One region of the Streptomyces sp. NPDC090022 genome, then DNA from elsewhere that is predicted to be linked to it. Evidence: riboswitches for the same ligand, from Rfam matches in the RefSeq annotation. Region 1 holds a riboswitch; each other region holds the start of a gene.

Region 1 (4,062 bases):
TCGGTGGCCCAGGCCAGGTAGTCGGCGTGGTCGGCGGACCGCAGCGGCAGCGTCTCGCGCAGCGCCGGCTCGTCCACCTGGATGACCGACGTCCCCGCCGCCTCCAGGTCGTTGACCTCGTCGCGGAGGGCGAGGGCCACCTGCCGGGCGGTCTCTCCGAGCGGCTGGTCGTCGCGGACGAAGGACCAGGCGAGCATGGTGACGGGGCCGGTCAGCATGCCCTTGACCGGCTTTGCGGTCTGCGCCTGCGCGTAGGTGGTCCAGCGCACGGTCATCGGCTCGGGGCGGGAGATGTCACCGGCCAGGACCGGCGGGCGCACGTACCGGGTGCCGTAGGACTGGACCCAGCCGTGCTGCGTGGCGACGTATCCGGTCAGCTGCTCGGCGAAGTACTGGACCATGTCGTTGCGTTCGGGCTCGCCGTGCACGAGGACGTCGATCCCGGTCTTCTCCTGGAAGGAGATCACCTCACGGATCTCGTTCTCGATCCGCTCCTCGTAGCCGGCGGTGTCGATCCGGCCGGCCCGCAGGTCGGCGCGGGCCACGCGCAGCTCGTCGGTCTGCGGGAACGAGCCGATCGTGGTGGTCGGCAGCACGGGCAGACCCAGATGGGCGCGCTGGGCCGCGGCGCGCTCGGCATACGGCTGGGAGCGGCGGCCGTCGGTGTCGGTGATCGCGGCGGTGCGGGCCCGGACGGCGGGGTCGTGGGTGATGGCGGAGCTCGCGCGGGACGCCAGGTCGGCGCGGTTCGCGGCGAGTTCGGCGGCGATGGTGTCGGTGCCCTGGGCGAGGCCGCGGGCGAGGGTGGCGATCTCGGTGGTCTTCTGGCGGGCGAAGGCCAGCCAGCGCCGGATCTGCGGGTCGATGTCGCGTTCGGCGGCGGCGTCCAGCGGGACGTGCAGGAGCGAGCAGGACGCGGCGACATCGACCCGGTCGGCCAGCCCGAGGAGGGTGCCGAGCGTGGTCAGGGACTTCTGGTAGTCGTTGATCCAGATGTTGCGGCCGTTGACCACGCCCGCCACCAGCCGCTTGCCCGGCAGCCCGCCGACCGCGGCGAGGGCGTCCAGGTTCGCGGCCGCGGAGTCGGTGAAGTCCAGGGCCAGACCCTCGACGGGGGCGGCCGCGAGGACCTGGAGGGCGTCGCCGAGCCGGTCGAAGTAGGAGGCGACCAGCAGCTTCGGCCGGTCGGTGGCCGCTCCCAGCTCGCGGTAGGCGCGGGCGGCGGCGTTCAGTTCGGCCGGGGTGCGGTCCTGTACCAGGGCGGGCTCGTCGATCTGCACCCACTCGGCGCCGGCGGCCCGCAGGTCGGCCAGTACCTGGGTGTAGACGGGCAGCAGCCGGTCCAGCAGGGTCAGGGGCTCGAAGTCCGCGGCCACGCCCGGGGCGGGCTTGGCCAGCAGCAGGTAGGTGACCGGGCCGACGAGGACCGGGCGGGCGGTGTGCCCGAGCGCGAGCGCTTCTTTCAGCTCGGCGACCTGCTTGGTGGAGTCGGCGGTGAAGACGGTGTCGGGGCCGAGTTCGGGGACCAGGTAGTGGTAGTTGGTGTCGAACCACTTGGTCATCTCCAGCGGCGCCACGTCCTGGGTGCCGCGGGCCATCGCGAAGTAGCCGTCCAGGGCGTCGGCCTCGACCGCCGAGCGGTGGCGGGAGGGGACGGCGCCGACCATGATGCTGGTGTCCAGGACGTGGTCGTAGTACGAGAAGTCACCGGTCGGCACCTCGTGGATGCCGGCTTCGGCCAGCTGCTGCCAGGCTGTACGGCGCAGGTCGGCGGCGGTGGTCCGGAGGGCGTCGGCGGTGACGCGGCCCTTCCAGTAGCCCTCGATGGCCTTCTTCAGTTCGCGGTTCTGCCCCTGGCGGGGGTAGCCGTACACGGTGGCTCGTGCTGCCGCGGCTGCGGGCTTCGCTGTCACGGAACTCTCCTTCGCGAGATGTGTCCAGAAACGTCCCGGCAACGGGACGCGGACGCGAAGGGAACGACAGAACGCGCGGACCCCGCCGCGGGACGAATGCCCGCACGTGCCGCTCGCTGTGTACGCCGACCCGCCCACGAGGTCACCGGGATCTCCGTAACGCGGAAACGGTTCCGCGCACGGGCAACGGGCAGGTCTTCGGACTCGCGGGCACGCCGGCCTCTGCCGAGGCAGGCACCTACTGGCCGTCGCTTCCCAGGACCGTTGTCCGGTCCCAGTGCGTATGACGGCGGTCGTTCCCGCTCACCGCTGCGGGGCAGTCCCGGATTCCCACCGGGTTCCCTCTTACGACGCATCCCGCCTGGCGGACGGGGCGAACCAGCTGCCCCGCCAGCCTAGAGGGCCGGATCGCTCAGCGGCGAGCATGTGTCCAACATCCGGACTCCGCCGAGGGCGATCTCCCCGCCGGGAGCCCGACTTCATGTGCTGGAAGGGGCTGGGGCTCCGTCGTCGCTCGTGTCACTCCGGATCGTTCCGGATGCCTTCCCCTGCGCGACGCCCCCTACGGTGTCGACGGCGCCCGCCCGACCGACCAGCAGGGAGCCGGGGAGCATGATGCCGACGACCGCCGCCACGGACCGCCCGACCGCCGCCGTCCTCGGGCGGCAGGAGCGCGAGGTGCTCGCCGCGGTCGGGTGCGGCTTGCGGGACGACGAGATCGCCGCCGCCCTCGCCGTCCCGGAGGGCGTCGTGGCCGCGGACCTCGCGCGGATCCTCGTGAAGCTCGGTCTGCGCGACCGGGCCGCCGCCATCGTGCACGCCTTCGACTGCGGCCTGATCGTTCCCGGCCGCGGCCCCCGCACCCGGCCGGCGAGCCCGGCGGCGCCGGCCGGCCCGAGGGTACGGATCTCGCTGCTCGGGCCCCTGCGGGCCTCGCGGGACGGGCGCCCCCTGGAGCTCGGGCACCTCCGGCAGCAAGCCGTGCTCGCGGCGCTGGCGTTCAGCACGGGCCGGACGCTCAGCCGGCGGGAACTCCTCGACGACGTCTGGGGGATGGAACCGCCGGTCACCAACGTGATCCCGGTCTACGTCTACCGACTGCGCAAGGCCCTCCGCCTCGGGGACGACCCGGACTCCGTCATCGAGCACGCCCGCTGTGGCTACCGGCTGGTCTCCGACGCCGTCGACGTCGACGTGGCCCACATGGAGGAACTCGTCACCGGTGTCGCGGCGGCCGAGCGCGCGGGCGAGCGGGCCGAGGCGGTCCGCCTGTGCGCCCAGGCGCTGGCGCTGTTCCGCGGCGAACCCCTGGCCGGCGTGCCCGGGCCGCTCGCCGAACTGGAGCGGCTGAGGCTGACCGAGCGCCGGATCGCCATCGCCCGGCGAAAGGCGGAGGGGCAACTGCGGCTCGGCCGGGGCGCGGACGCGATCGCCGAGCTGTTCCCGCTGACCGCGGCGCACCCCCTGGACGAGCAGCTGGCGGCGACGCTGATGCGCGCGCTGTACCTCGACGGCCGGCAGGCCGACGCCCTGACCGTCTTCGACGTCGCCCGCCGCCGCCTCGCCGACGAGCTCGGCGTACCTCCGAGCCGGCTGCTGCGCCGCACGCGGCTGACGATCCTGCGCGGCGACGACGCCCTGGGCCCGGGGCCTTCCGGCAACGCCTCGACCACGCGACGCCGTCACCCGTAGCCCGGCCGCCGCCGCTCCCCCCGCACCGCACCACTTCCCACGACAGAGAGGCACACCATGGCAGGAACAGGCTTGTCCCGCATGCTCTCCAGACTCGCCGTCATCACCGGCTTATGGGCCCTGCTCATAGGCCTGACCGCCCCGGCCGGCCTCGCCCACGCCGTGCCCGTCCCGGGACCGGGCCCGGGACGGGGACCGGGACCGGGTGACGACCGGTACGGCGTCTCCCGGTACTTCATGGGTCCGGAGGGGACGGTGAGGGGCATGGCCATCCCCACCGCCCCGTGTGATCCGGCCGGCCCGTCAGCCACCGACGCCGTCATGGCCGACCAGCTCAACCCGCAGCTGAACGCGAAGATGGCCGGCTATCTCGACGCGTACAAGATCTCCTGCGCCCGCATGGTCACGCAGGCGGTGAAGGACCGCGGGCTGAGCCCGAGGGCCGCGACGATCTCCA
Region 2 (4,062 bases), on a different contig from region 1:
CCCGGCCCCGCCGGTTCGGGCTGCGCGGTGCTGGTCACCAGCCGGCGCCGGCTGACCGGGCTGGACCGGCGCCTCGCGCTCACCCTGCCGGTGCTGGCCGAGGCCGACGCCCTCGGTCTGCTGGGCCGGGTCGTGGGGCACGGGCGGGTCGCCGGGGAGGCCGGGGCGGCGCGCGAACTGGTCGCGCTGTGCGGCCGGCTGCCGCTGGCCCTGCGCGTGGTCGCCGCCCGGCTCGCCGCCGCCCCGCACCGCGAACTGGCGCGCCTGGCGGCGCGGCTGCGCGACGAGCGCGGGCGGCTGGACGAGCTCGCGCACCACGGGGGCGACGTCCGGGCCGGGCTGCGGCTGAGCTACCGGGCGCTGCCCGCCGAGGCCCGCGCCCTGCTGCGCGCGCTGGCCGTGCTGGACGCGCCGGACTGTGCCGGCTGGGTCGCCGCCGCCCTCCTCGACCGGCCCCCGGAGCGCGCCGAGGAGGCCCTGGACGCCCTGGTCGGCGCCCATCTGCTGGAGGTCGCCGGGCGGGACGAGGCCGGGCAGCTGCGCTACCGCCTGCACGACCTGGTCCGCGCCTTCGGCCGCGAACTGGCCGCCCCCGGACCGGCGGACGCGGCGCTGCGCCGGGCGCTCGGCTGCTGGGTCGCCCTGGTCCGCGCGGGCCGCCGGGCCCACCAGGGGCTGGACTACCCGGGCCTGGGCCGCGGGGCCCCGGCGGCGGCGCCACGGCCGGGTCGGGCCGCCGGGTGGGAGCCCGAGCCGGGCGTGCTGGCGCTGGTCCGGGCGGAGCCGGTGCGCTGGCTGGGGGCCGAGCGGGAGGCGCTGGTGGCGACCGTACGGCAGGCGGCCGCCGTCGATCCGTACGCCTGCCGGGAGCTGGCCGCCGCCGGGGAGTACCTCTTCGACCTGCGCAGCGATCTGACGGGGTGGCAGACCGTGCAGGAGAGCGCGCTCGCGGCCGCGCGGGCGGCCGGTGACCGGACCGGTCAGGCCCTGATGCTGGTGGGGCTGGGCCGGCTGCGGGCCTGCCGGGTGGAGTGGGGGCCGGCGCGCGAGACGGTCGCGGCCGGGGAGCGACTGTTCGAGGAGCTGGGGGACGCGCACGGGGCGGCGTACGCGGGCTGGGTGCTGGCGTACCTGGACCGGGTGCAGGGCCGGCTCCCCGAGGCGCTGGAGCGCTGCCGGAGGATCGCCCCCGTCTTCGAGGCGGCCGGCGACCGGTACGGGCAGGCGCACGCGCTGCGCGGGATCGGCCAGGTGCTGCTCGCCGGGGGCGACAGCGCCGGCGCCCTCGACGTGCTGCGCGAGGCCCTGGCCGTCGCGGTGCGCGGCGGCGCCGCCTGGCCCCGGATGTGCATGCTGCGCTGGGTCGCCGACGCGCAGCTCGTACGGGGCCGGCTGGCGGAGGCGGCGGCCGGTTTCCGGGAGGTGCTGGCCCATACGGAGGGCTCCGGCGACCTCGCCGGGCAGTCGGCGGCCCGGATCGGGCTCGGCCGGATCGCCCTGGAGCGGGGCGACACGGCGCAGGCGCTGCGGCAGTTGCGGGCCGCGGACGAACTGGGCCGGCGCTCCGGGCAGACCCTGGTGCACGCCCTCGCCGTACCGCCGCTGGCCCGGGCGCTGCTCGCGGCGGGCGAGACGGCCGCCGCCCGGGCCCTGCTGGAGGAGGCCCAGGAGGGCTGCCGCCGGATGAACGCACGGCCGTTGCTCGAGCAGCTCCGGGCGGCGCTGGCCGCCGTGCCGTCCGTGCCGTAGGGTCATCGAGCCTTGGTGTTCGGGAAACCGGTGGAAGACCGGTGCGGCCCTCGCCACTGTGATCGGGAAGTCCGGCTCCTCCCCCTGCCCGCGGCAGGGGACCCCCAGCGGGAAGCCACTGGGCGGCGGCGGGATGATCCGCACCGCCTGGGAAGGCGGGGCCAGGGCATCAACCCGTGAGCCAGGAGACCGGCCAGGGTGCGTTGTCCATCCACGAGGTGCTGGAGAGGTCTCCCACTCATGCATATAGCCGAGGGGTTCCTGCCCCCTTTGCACGCGGCCGCCTGGGGCGCCGCGTCCGCTCCCTTCGTCGTCCACGGCGTCCGCGCGCTGAGCCGTGAGGTGAAGGCGAACCCGGAGAGCACCCTGCTGCTCGGTGCGTCCGGAGCGTTCACTTTCGTCCTGTCCGCCCTGAAGATCCCGTCGGTCACGGGCAGTTGCTCGCACCCGACCGGGACGGGGCTCGGCGCGATCCTCTTCCGGCCACCGGTCATGGCGGTGCTCGGGACGATCACCCTGCTCTTCCAGGCGCTGCTGCTGGCGCACGGCGGCCTGACGACGCTCGGCGCGAACGTCTTCTCGATGGCGATCGCCGGCCCGTGGGCGGGGTACGCGGTCTACCGGCTGCTGCGCAGGTCCGGTGTCCCGCTCATGGTCACCGTCTTCTTCGGCGCGTTCGTCGCCGACCTGGTCACCTACTGCGTCACCAGCGTGCAGCTGGCGCTGGCCTTCCCCGACCCGGGCTCCGGTTTCGCGGGCGCGCTCGCGAAGTTCGGGGGGATCTTCGCGGTGACGCAGATCCCGCTGGCGGTCAGCGAGGGCCTGCTGACGGTGCTGGTGATGCGGCTGCTGATGCGGTCGAGCAAGGCGGACCTGATCCGGCTGGGCGTCGCGAAGATCACCGGGTCGAAGACGAAGCAGGAGGCGGCGGTCTGATGTCGAGGAACGCGAAGATCAACACCCTGCTGCTGCTCCTGGTGGCGGCGCTGGCCGTGCTCCCGCTCGCGCTGGGGCTGGGCGAGGGCAAGGAGGAGCCGTTCGCGGGCGCGGACGCGCAGGCGGAGGCGGCGATCACCGAGCTGAAGCCGGATTACGAGCCGTGGTTCTCCCCGCTGTACGAACCCCCGTCCGGGGAGATCGAGTCGGCGCTGTTCGCCCTCCAGGCGGCGATCGGCGCGGGCGTGCTCGCGTACTACTTCGGGCTGCGCAAGGGCCGCCGCCAGGGCGCGGCGGAGGCGGAGGCGGCCGGTACGGGTACGGCGGGGACGGCGGGCGCCGGGCAGAGCGCCGGGGAGGGCGCCGCCGTGAGCGCGGCGGCCGGGTCCGCGGAGTCCTGAGCCCGTGCTTCCCATCGACGCGGCCGCGCACAGCAGCCGCTGGCGGGGCCGTCACCCGTTGGAGAAGGCCCTGCTGGGGCTGGGTCTGACGGTGACGGCCGTCTGCCTGCCGCCGTGGCCGGGCGCCCCGCTGGTGGGGGCGGCCACCCTGGCGGTGCTGCTGGGCCCGGCGGGGGTGGGCCGGCGGCAGCTGTGGCGGGCCTTCCGCATCCCGCTGGGCTTCTGCTGCACCGGCGCCGTGCCGCTGCTGTTCGCGGTGGGCGGCCCGGCGGGCTGGGTCGCGCTGGCCCCGGACGGGCCGCGGCAGGCCGCGGAGTTGCTGCTGCGCACCTCGGCGGCCTCGCTCGGCGTGCTGCTGTTCGCCTTCACCACACCGGTGTCGGACGTGCTGCCGCGGCTGGTACGGGCGGGGGTGCCGGCGCCGGTCGTGGACGTGGCGCTGGTGATGTACCGGATCGCGTTCCTGCTCCTGGACTCGCTGGCCAAGGTGCGCCGGGCGCAGGCCGCCCGGCTGGGGCTCACCCACCGGGCGGCGGTGTGGCGTTCGCTGGCCGGGCTGGCGGCGACCTCCTTCGTCCGGGCCTTCGACCGCGCCGCGCGGCTCCAGGACGGGCTGGCGGGCCGGGGGTACGACGGGACGCTGCGCGTCCTGGTGCCGCCGGCCACCCTGTCGTGGCGGTTCCTGGCCGCGTCGGGGGCGCTGCTGAGCGCGGTGGTGGCCACGACGTACGTACTGAAAGGGCTGTACCTGTGACGCCGTTGGTGGAACTGTCGGGCGCGGGGTTCGCGTACGAGGACGGGCCGCCGGTGCTCCGCGGCGTCGACCTCGCGCTGCGCGAGGGCCGGGCGCTGGCCCTGCTGGGCCGCAACGGCAGCGGGAAGACCACGCTGATGCGGCTGCTGAGCGGCGGGCTGCGTCCGGCGTCGGGCGTGCTGTCCCTGGACGGTGTGCCGGTCTCCTACGACCGGGCGGGCC
Region 3 (4,062 bases), on a different contig from region 1:
AGCCCTGCTTCACCGGGGAGGCCCAGCCCCGGTGGGAGCGGGCGACCAGCGTGCAGAAGTGCATCCGCACCCTGGACATCGAGGAGGTCGGCAAGACCACCCGGCACGGCTCCTTCTTCCAGATGAACGGCAACTTCTCCTTCGGCGACTACGTCAAGGAGGAGGCCATCGCCTACGCCTGGGACCTGTCGACCACGTCCCGCAGCGACGGCGGCTACGGCCTGGACCCCGAGAGGATCTGGGTCACCGTCCACCACTCCGACACCGACGCCCGCGGCCCGGCGCTGGGCCGGGAAGGCGGGCCGGCGGTCGACGAGGACCGCGCTGATGCTGCTCGGCGACGGCACCGCGCCCGGCAACGAGGGACGCGGCTACGTCCTGCGCCGTATCCTGCGCCGCGCGGTCCGCTCCATGCGCCAGCTCGGCGTCCACGACCCGGTCCTGCCCGAGCTGCTGCCGGTCGCCCGCGACTGCATGCCCCCCAGCTACCCCGAGCTCGCGGACTCCTTCGCCCGCATCGCCGACCAGGCGTACGGAGAGGAGGAGGCCTTCCGGGCCACCCTCAAGCAGGGCACCACGGTTCTGGACACGGCGGTCGCGCAGGTGACGTCCGAAGGCGGCCGGTCGCTGCGGGGCGCCCAGGCGTTCATGCTGCACGACACGTACGGCTTCCCGATCGACCTGACCCTGGAGATGGCCGCGGAGCAGGGCGTGGAGGTCGACCGTGAGGGCTTCACGGCGCTGATGAACGCCCAGCGTGAGCGGGCCCGAGCCGACGCCCGCGCCCGCAAGTCCGGCGGCTCCCTGGACACCTCGGCCCTCCGCTCCGTCCTGGACGAGCACGGACCGACCGACTGGCGGGCCTGGGAGACCCTGACCACCGAGTCCCGCGTACTGGCCCTGCTCGGCACCTCCGGCCCGGTCCCGGTCGCGGCCGCCGGCGACCTCGTCACCGTCGTCCTGGACCGCTCCCCGTTCTACGCCGAGTCCGGCGGCCAGGACAGCGACGCGGGCCGCCTGTCGGGCGCCTCCGTCGAGGCCGAGGTCCTCGACGTCCAGCGGCCCCTGCCGGGCCTGGTCGTCCACCAGGTACGGATCACCGCCGGCGAGCTCGCGCCCGACGACGCCGTGCACGCCGCCGTCGACGCCGAGTGGCGCCTCGGCGCACGGCAGGCCCACTCGGGCACCCACGTCCTGCACGCGGCCCTGCGCGAGGTCCTCGGCCCCACCGCCCTGCAGTCCGGCTCGTACAACCGGCCCGGCTACCTCCGCCTGGACTTCCCCTGGCGCGGAGCCCTCTCCCCGGCCGTCCGCAGCGAGGTCGAAGAGGCCGCCAACCGCGCCCTGCGCCGCGACCTGCCCGTCGGAGTGCAGTGGATGACGCTGCCCGAGGCCAAGGAACTCGGGGCGCTCGCCCTGTTCGACGAGACGTACGGGGAGAAGGTCCGCGTCGTCGAGATCGGCGGGGCCTGGTCGCGCGAGCTGTGCGGCGGCACCCACGTCGAGCACGCCTCCCAGATCGGCACCGTGGCCCTGACCTCCGAGGGCTCGGTCGGCGCCGGCATGCGCCGCCTGGAGGCCGCGGTCGGCGTCGAGGGCTTCTCCTACCTGGCCCGCGAACGCGACCTCGTCGCCCGGATCGCCGAACAGCTGGGCGCCCCGCGCGCCGAGCTGCCCGATAGGATCGCCGGCCTGCTGGAGCGGCTCAAGACGGCGGACCGGGAGAACGCCCGCCTCGAGCAGCAGGCCACCACCGCCCGCGCGAACGAACTCGCCGCCACCGCCGCCCATGCCAACGGGGTCCAGGTTGTCACCGCCACGACGGACGAGGACACCAACGACGCCCGAGCGCTCGCAGCGGCCGTACGCGACCGCCTTCCCGCCGGTACGCCGGGCGTTGTCGCCATCGCCGCGGGCACGGGGCTGGTCACCGCCGTCAACACTGCGGCCCGCGACACAGGGCTGAACGCCTCCGTACTGGTCCAGCAGCTCCTCGGCGGGCGTGGCGGCGGCTCTGCGGAGCTCGCCCAGGGCGGCGGCCTGCCCGGTCCCGAAGGCACTTGGCCGGTACGGGTGCGGCCCGTACGATTCCACTGCCCGGCTCCGGCCGGTGACAACTTCATGGCTGTGCGATGGGGGAAGCCGGTGGGAATCCGGCGCTGACCTGCAACCGTGTGCGGCGCGTCGACCAGCGCCGCGAGTCGGGATGCCCGCCGCGCGGCAGCATCCGCTTCCACTGTCACGGTCTGCAGAGCGAAGCCCGGTACCGCCGGAACACCACGCCAGTGCGCTCGAGCGCCTGCCCGGGGTGGGCCGCGCCGGTCGAGGGGCCTCATCGGCCGACCCGACCGGTCAGAAAGGCCCCCCATGCTCCTGAGCCCCACCCGTCGCGCCGCCGTCACCACGGCCGCCCTGGGACTCGCCCTCACGGGCTTCACGGTCGCGCCCGCCGTCGCCCACGCCAAGCCCGTGAACACCAACGCCGCCGTCAAGGTCACCCTCACCGTGCAGGGCCCTGACGGCCTGCTGTTCAAGGGCAAGGTCAAGACCAAGGGCCACGACGTGACCACCGCCACCGGCGGCACCCACAAGTGCGACGGGACCAACGGCGGGGCGAACCCGAGCAGGGTTCCGACCCCGACCGCCGCCCTGGACGACGCGGCGAAGAACCACTACTTCGGCTGGGACGGCACCTGGTACGCCTCCTTCGACGACTTCTCCGTCGACACCATCAAGGGCGTCAGCGGCGGCGGTTCGGCGTACTGGAACATATCCGTCAACGGCACGCCCACCCCGGTCGGCGGCTGCCAGTTCAAGCTGAACGCCGGCGACCAGGTGTCGTTCGTCTGGACGTCCTTCTGAGCCCAGCCGGCCCAGGCCAAGGCCCAGCCGGCGGGCCGGGGCGCGCTGGTGCGGGCCCCGGGCCCGCCGGGTGCCTCAGGCGCCCCAGCACGGCGCCACGGTGTCGCCGGCGTCGGTCACCTCGTCGGCTCCGTTGCACAGCAGGGCGCGCAACCGTGCGCCCCCTCTGGTATCGACGCCCCTATTGCAGGCAAGTCGCAACTGCTGAGAGGTTGCACAGCGATGCGGAGCGGCTGAAACCCGCCCCTCCGCTGACGAGCGGACCTCCCCATGCCCGCATGCGACTGTGGCGAGAGGAACCATCTGATGAGGAAGATGCGCCGGTACACGCTGGTGTCCGTGGTCGCGGCAGTGTTCCTTGCCGCCGGCTGTGGGGGAGCACCCCGTGTCGACACGTCGGCCGCAAAGGCACCCGCAGCCGCGGGGTTTCCGGTCACGATCTCCAACTGCGGTGTGGAGACGACGTACCAGCGGCCGCCGCGGCGCGCGGTGTCGCTGAACCAGCACGCGACCGAGGTGATGCTGGCGCTCGGGCTGGAGAAGTCGATGGTGGCCACGGGGTACCTCGACGACAGGGTGCTCCCCGAGTACCAGGCCGCCTACGACCGGATCAAGGTCGTCTCGAAGGAGTACCCCTCCGCGGAGGCGCTGCTGGCCGTCGAACCCGACCTGGTCTACGGGGGGTTCGCGACCACCTTCGACGAGAAGGAGGGGCGCGGCCGCGCCGCCCTGGTCAAGGCCGGAGTCCACACCCATCTCAACATCGAGGAGTGCCCCGAAGGCCCGGTGACGATGGAGATGATGGACGAGGAGATACGCACGGTCGCGAAGATCTTCGGCGTCCCGGACCGCGCCGAGGAGGTGGTGAAGAAGCTGCACGGCACCCTGGACTCGGTCGGGGGCCGACTGGGCGGAGTGCCGGCGACGAAGGTGTTCGTCTACGACAGCGGCGACAAGACGGCCTTCACCGCGGGCGGCCGGGGCATCGGCAACGAGGTCATCAAGAGGGCCGGCGGGGAGAACCTCTTCGCGGACGTGCCCAAGGCGTTCGGTGACGTGTCGTTCGAGCAGGTCGCCGAGCGGGCCCCGGAGGTCGTCGTCATCTACGACTACGGCGACCAGCCGGTCGAGGACAAGAAGAAGTTCCTGCTCGCCAACCCCGCGCTCAAGGACGTACCGGCGATCAAGGAGCAGCGGTTC
Region 4 (4,062 bases), on a different contig from region 1:
CCGCCACCCGCCGGGCCCGCTCCTTGACGGTGAGCGCGGCGGCGTCCGCTCCGTCCAGCAGCACCCGGCCGGACGTGGGCCGCAGGGCGCCGTAGACACAGCGCAGGAGTGTGGTCTTGCCGCTGCCGTTGGGGCCGACCACGCCGACCGTCTCGCCGGGGCGTGCGGCGAGGTCGGCGCCGTGCAGCAGGGTGTGGCCGTCCGTCTCGTACCGGACGGCGTCCAGGCGCAGTTCCACGGGTTTCATCCGGTGATCCCCTCCACCCGGGTGGACCGCCGCAGCAGCCACAGGAAGAACGGTCCGCCGGCCAGCGCGGTGACCACCCCGACGGGTATCTCCTCGGGGGCGGCGGCGGTACGGGCGACCAGGTCGGCCAGGGTCAGGAACACCGCACCGCCGAGCGCGGCCACCGGCAGCAGCGCCCGGTGCCCGGCGCCGACCAGCATGCGCGCGGCGTGCGGAATCATCAGGCCCACGAAGCCGATCGCCCCGCTGTAGGCCACCAGCACCCCGATGACCAGCGAGGTGAGGACGAACACGGCGGCCCGGAAGCGCCCGGTGTCCAGGCCCAGGGTCCGCGCACCCTCCTCGCCGGCCAGCAGCAGGTCCAGCGGCCGGGCGAGCGCGAGCAGCAGGCCGGTGCCGAAGGCCAGGGCGGCGGCGGGCAGGGCCAGTTCGTCCCAGCGGGCCCCGCCGAGTCCGCCCAGCGTCCAGAACAGCACCGACCGGACCTGGTCGGCCTCGGCGGCGAGCACCAGCACCAGGCTGGTCAGGGCCGACAGGATGTACTGGACGGCGACCCCGGCCAGGATCAGTCGGCCGGTGGTCATGGTGCCGCCGCGCCGGGCCATCGCGTACACGGCGACGAGCGCGCCCATCGCCCCGGCGAACGCGGCGAACGGCAGACTCAGGCTGGTGGCCACGCCCGCGCCGACGCCGAGCACGAGGACCAGGACCGCCCCGGCGGAGGCCCCCGAGGAGGCGCCGAGCAGGAACGGGTCGGCGAGCTGGTTGCGTACGAGGGCCTGCAGTACGGTGCCGGACACCGCGAGCCCGGCGCCGACGACGGCCCCGAGCAGGACGCGTGGCATCCGCACGTCCCACACGATGGAGGCGAAGGCTCCGGTGCGTTCCCCGCCGAGCACGATGTCGAGCACCCGGCCGGGAGCGATCCGGACCGGCCCGAGGGCCAGCCCGGCCACGGCGGAGGCGGCGAGCGCGGCCGTGAGCAGGACGAGCACGAGGGCGAGGGGGGTGCGCGCCCTCACGCGGCGTCGGGGTGCAGGCCGCCGGCCAGGGACTCGACGGCGTCGGCGACGCGGACGCCGAGGACGGCCGAGGACAGCGGCAGTACCACGAACTTCTTGTCACGGATCGCGGGAACCTGCGCGAGGGCCGGGTCGTTCAGCAGGCGCTGCTTCTTGGCCTCGACGCTCGTGCCGCCGTAGTCGTAGATGAGGACGACCTCGGGCTTGCGTGCGATGACCTGCTCCCAGGACACGTCGCCGAAGGTGTCCTTGAGGTCGGCGAACACGTTCGTGCCGCCGGCCAGGGAGACGATCTCGTTGCCGATGCCCTGGCCGCCGGAGGTGGAGGCGGCGCCCTCGCCGGAGTCGTACACGAAGACGGCGGGCCGGGGCTTGTCCTTGACCCGGGCGGTGACGGCGTCGATGCGGCGCTGTTCGTCCTCGATCAGGCGGGCGCCGCGCTCGGGGACGCCGAAGGTGCGGGCGACCTCGGTGATCTCGGTCTTGAGCTGGGCGAGTCCTACGGGTCCGTCGGTGCAGTACTCCACGTTCAGGCGGGTGTTGATCCCGCTCTTCTGCAGGCCCTCGCGGTCGCGGCCCTGTGCCTTGTCGAACGCGCTGCGGTAGCCGCCGTAGACGAAGTCGGGCTCGGCGCCCAGCAGCAGCTCCTTCGAGGGGTACTCCTTCGCGAGCACCTTGATCTTCCCGTAGGCGCCCTGGTAGCGGGGCAGGACCGCGTCGTCGAGGTAGGCGGTGGCGGCGATGCGGTCCTCGAGGCCGAGGGCGAGGAGGAGTTCGGTGGCGTGCTGGTTCATGGTGACGGTACGTCGGGGCGGGGCCGTGAAGGTCGTGCTCACGCCGCAGTTGGTGACGGTGTACGGGAATCCGTCCGCCGGGGCCGCCGGGGCCGCCGAGGCGGGGCCGTCGCCGGCGGGGGCTCCCGCGCACGCGGTCAGGGGTATCAGGAGCGCGAGGGGCGCGAGCGTACGCAGTGCGGCACGGCGGGCGCGGGCGCGGGACAGCGGCATGGCGAAGCCTCTCCGGGGGATCCTCGTCCCCTGGTCGACGTGAGGAGGCGGTGCGTCAGTGTCTGACTCCCGGAACCCGTCGGGATCCGGTCACAGTGGCGGGACCGCACCGGAATCGCACCGGTTTCCTGTCCTGCACCGCCTGGGGTGACGCAGCCCAGTCTGCCAGACGCCTCCGCGGGCCCGGCGGCCCTCTTGACCCAGCTGGTCCAGACCAATAGTTTCCGGGGTGCACAGCGCACGTCCATTGCCCGCATCCGCAAAGGAAGCCCATGCGCCGCAGCATGCTCGGCAGGCTGGCCGTCGCCGCCGCCTGCTCCTTCTCCCTGCTGGCCGCGTTCGCGCCCGCCGCCGGCGCCGCCGCCGACAGCGGCCCCGACCGGGACCGCGACCACGGCCGCTCGTACAAGCGCGTCGGATACTTCACCCAATGGGGCGTCTACGGACGGGACTTCCAGGTCCAGGACCTCGACACCAACGGCACCGCCGGCAAGCTCACCCACATCAACTACGCCTTCGGGAACGTCGGCCCGGACGGCAGGTGCTTCACCGGCAACGTGCCGGGCGAGGCCGACGCCTGGGCCGACTACGTCCGTCCGCTGGCCGCGGCCGACTCCGTCGACGGAGTGGCCGACGACGCCCAGCAGCCGCTCGCCGGGAACTTCAACCAGCTGCGTGAGCTCAAGGCCAAGCACCCTGGTCTGAAGGTGCTCATCTCGCTGGGCGGCTGGAGCTGGTCCACCCACTTCTCGGACGCCGCCCGCACCCCCGCCTCGCGCAAGGCGTTCGTCTCGTCCTGCATCGACCTGTACATCAAGGGCAACCTGCCGCAGGACGGCGCCCGGGGCGGCGCGGGCGCGGCCGCCGGGCTCTTCGACGGCATCGACCTCGACTGGGAGTGGCCGGGGTCGGCCGGGGACACGGACACCACGTACCGGCCGGAGGACAAGCGGAACTTCACCGAGCTGGTACGGGAGTTCCGCACCCAGCTGGATGCGTACGGACGCGCCCAGAAGCGGAGGTACGAGCTGAGCGCCTTCGTGCCGACCGCCCCCGCCAAGATCGACGCGGGCTTCGAGGTCCGCCGGATCATGCGCGACCTGGACTTCGTCACGCTCCAGGGGTACGACTTCCACGTCTCCGGGGAGCCGAGGACCGCCCAGCAGTCCGCCCTGTACGCCCGGGACGACTTCAGCGTGGACGGCACCGTCGAGGCCTGGCAGCGGCGGGGCGCGCCCGCGCACAAGCTGGTGATGGGCATGCCCTTCTACGGGCAGGGCTGGACCGGGGTCAGCGGCGGCGGGGACGGCATGGGGCAGCCCGCGACCGGCCCCGCGCCGGCCACCTGGGCGGCCGGGTACGAGGACTACAAGGCGCTGCGGAAGCTGGCGGACTCGGGCGCGTACACGGTGCACCGGGACCGGCGCGGCGGACACGCCTGGCTGTTCGACGGCACCACCCTGTGGACGTACGACGACCCGCAGGTGCTGCGGGCGAAGTCGGCGTACGTACGGGAACACGGGCTGGGCGGCGCGATGTTCTGGTCGCTGGACGGGGACACCGCGGACGGCGAGCTGATGACGGCCGTGGACCGCGGCCTGCGGGGGCGCTGACCCCCTTCCGATCGGACACCGCCGGGCCGCCGACACTGCTCCGGCCCGGCGGTGTTCCCTTTCCGGGGACGGCTCGCGCGGTGCGTGGCGGGCCCGCGATCCGGGGCCGGTCCGAGCCCCCGATCGCGGTTGTCCGGGGTGGCAGCCCCCGCCGCCTGACCGCCACCGCCCGA

Evidence for each region. Region 1 has a riboswitch for cobalamin ahead of metE (5-methyltetrahydropteroyltriglutamate--homocysteine S-methyltransferase). Riboswitches for the same ligand answer to the same signal wherever they lie in the genome.
Region 2: linked by a shared signal. The riboswitch ahead of ACIPXB_RS22690 (energy-coupling factor ABC transporter permease) and the one ahead of metE (5-methyltetrahydropteroyltriglutamate--homocysteine S-methyltransferase) in region 1 are both predicted to bind cobalamin.
Region 3: linked by a shared signal. The riboswitch ahead of ACIPXB_RS01940 (DUF4430 domain-containing protein) and the one ahead of metE (5-methyltetrahydropteroyltriglutamate--homocysteine S-methyltransferase) in region 1 are both predicted to bind cobalamin.
Region 4: linked by a shared signal. The riboswitch ahead of ACIPXB_RS02690 (ABC transporter substrate-binding protein) and the one ahead of metE (5-methyltetrahydropteroyltriglutamate--homocysteine S-methyltransferase) in region 1 are both predicted to bind cobalamin.

The regions. Positions count from the first base shown of each region.
Region 1 is NZ_JBIVFN010000025.1:80,200-84,261, forward strand. Features, by position in the region: gene metE (5-methyltetrahydropteroyltriglutamate--homocysteine S-methyltransferase) at 1-1,913, opposite strand, end outside; cobalamin riboswitch at 2,106-2,261, opposite strand; gene ACIPXB_RS30785 (BTAD domain-containing putative transcriptional regulator) at 2,529-3,605, shown strand; gene ACIPXB_RS30790 (peptidase M23) at 3,663-4,062, shown strand, end outside.
Region 2 is NZ_JBIVFN010000013.1:101,295-105,356, reverse strand. Features, by position in the region: gene ACIPXB_RS22695 (AfsR/SARP family transcriptional regulator) at 1-1,749, shown strand, start outside; cobalamin riboswitch at 1,746-1,962, shown strand; gene ACIPXB_RS22690 (energy-coupling factor ABC transporter permease) at 1,990-2,685, shown strand; gene ACIPXB_RS22685 (energy-coupling factor ABC transporter substrate-binding protein) at 2,685-3,086, shown strand; gene cbiQ (cobalt ECF transporter T component CbiQ) at 3,091-3,840, shown strand; gene ACIPXB_RS22675 (energy-coupling factor ABC transporter ATP-binding protein) at 3,837-4,062, shown strand, end outside.
Region 3 is NZ_JBIVFN010000001.1:419,868-423,929, forward strand. Features, by position in the region: partial or broken gene ACIPXB_RS01935 (alanine--tRNA ligase) at 1-2,043, shown strand, start outside; cobalamin riboswitch at 2,088-2,233, shown strand; gene ACIPXB_RS01940 (DUF4430 domain-containing protein) at 2,368-2,862, shown strand; gene ACIPXB_RS01945 (ABC transporter substrate-binding protein) at 3,169-4,062, shown strand, end outside.
Region 4 is NZ_JBIVFN010000001.1:601,402-605,463, reverse strand. Features, by position in the region: gene ACIPXB_RS02700 (ABC transporter ATP-binding protein) at 1-247, opposite strand, end outside; gene ACIPXB_RS02695 (FecCD family ABC transporter permease) at 244-1,269, opposite strand; gene ACIPXB_RS02690 (ABC transporter substrate-binding protein) at 1,266-2,276, opposite strand; cobalamin riboswitch at 2,312-2,447, opposite strand; gene ACIPXB_RS02685 (glycoside hydrolase family 18 protein) at 2,549-3,889, shown strand.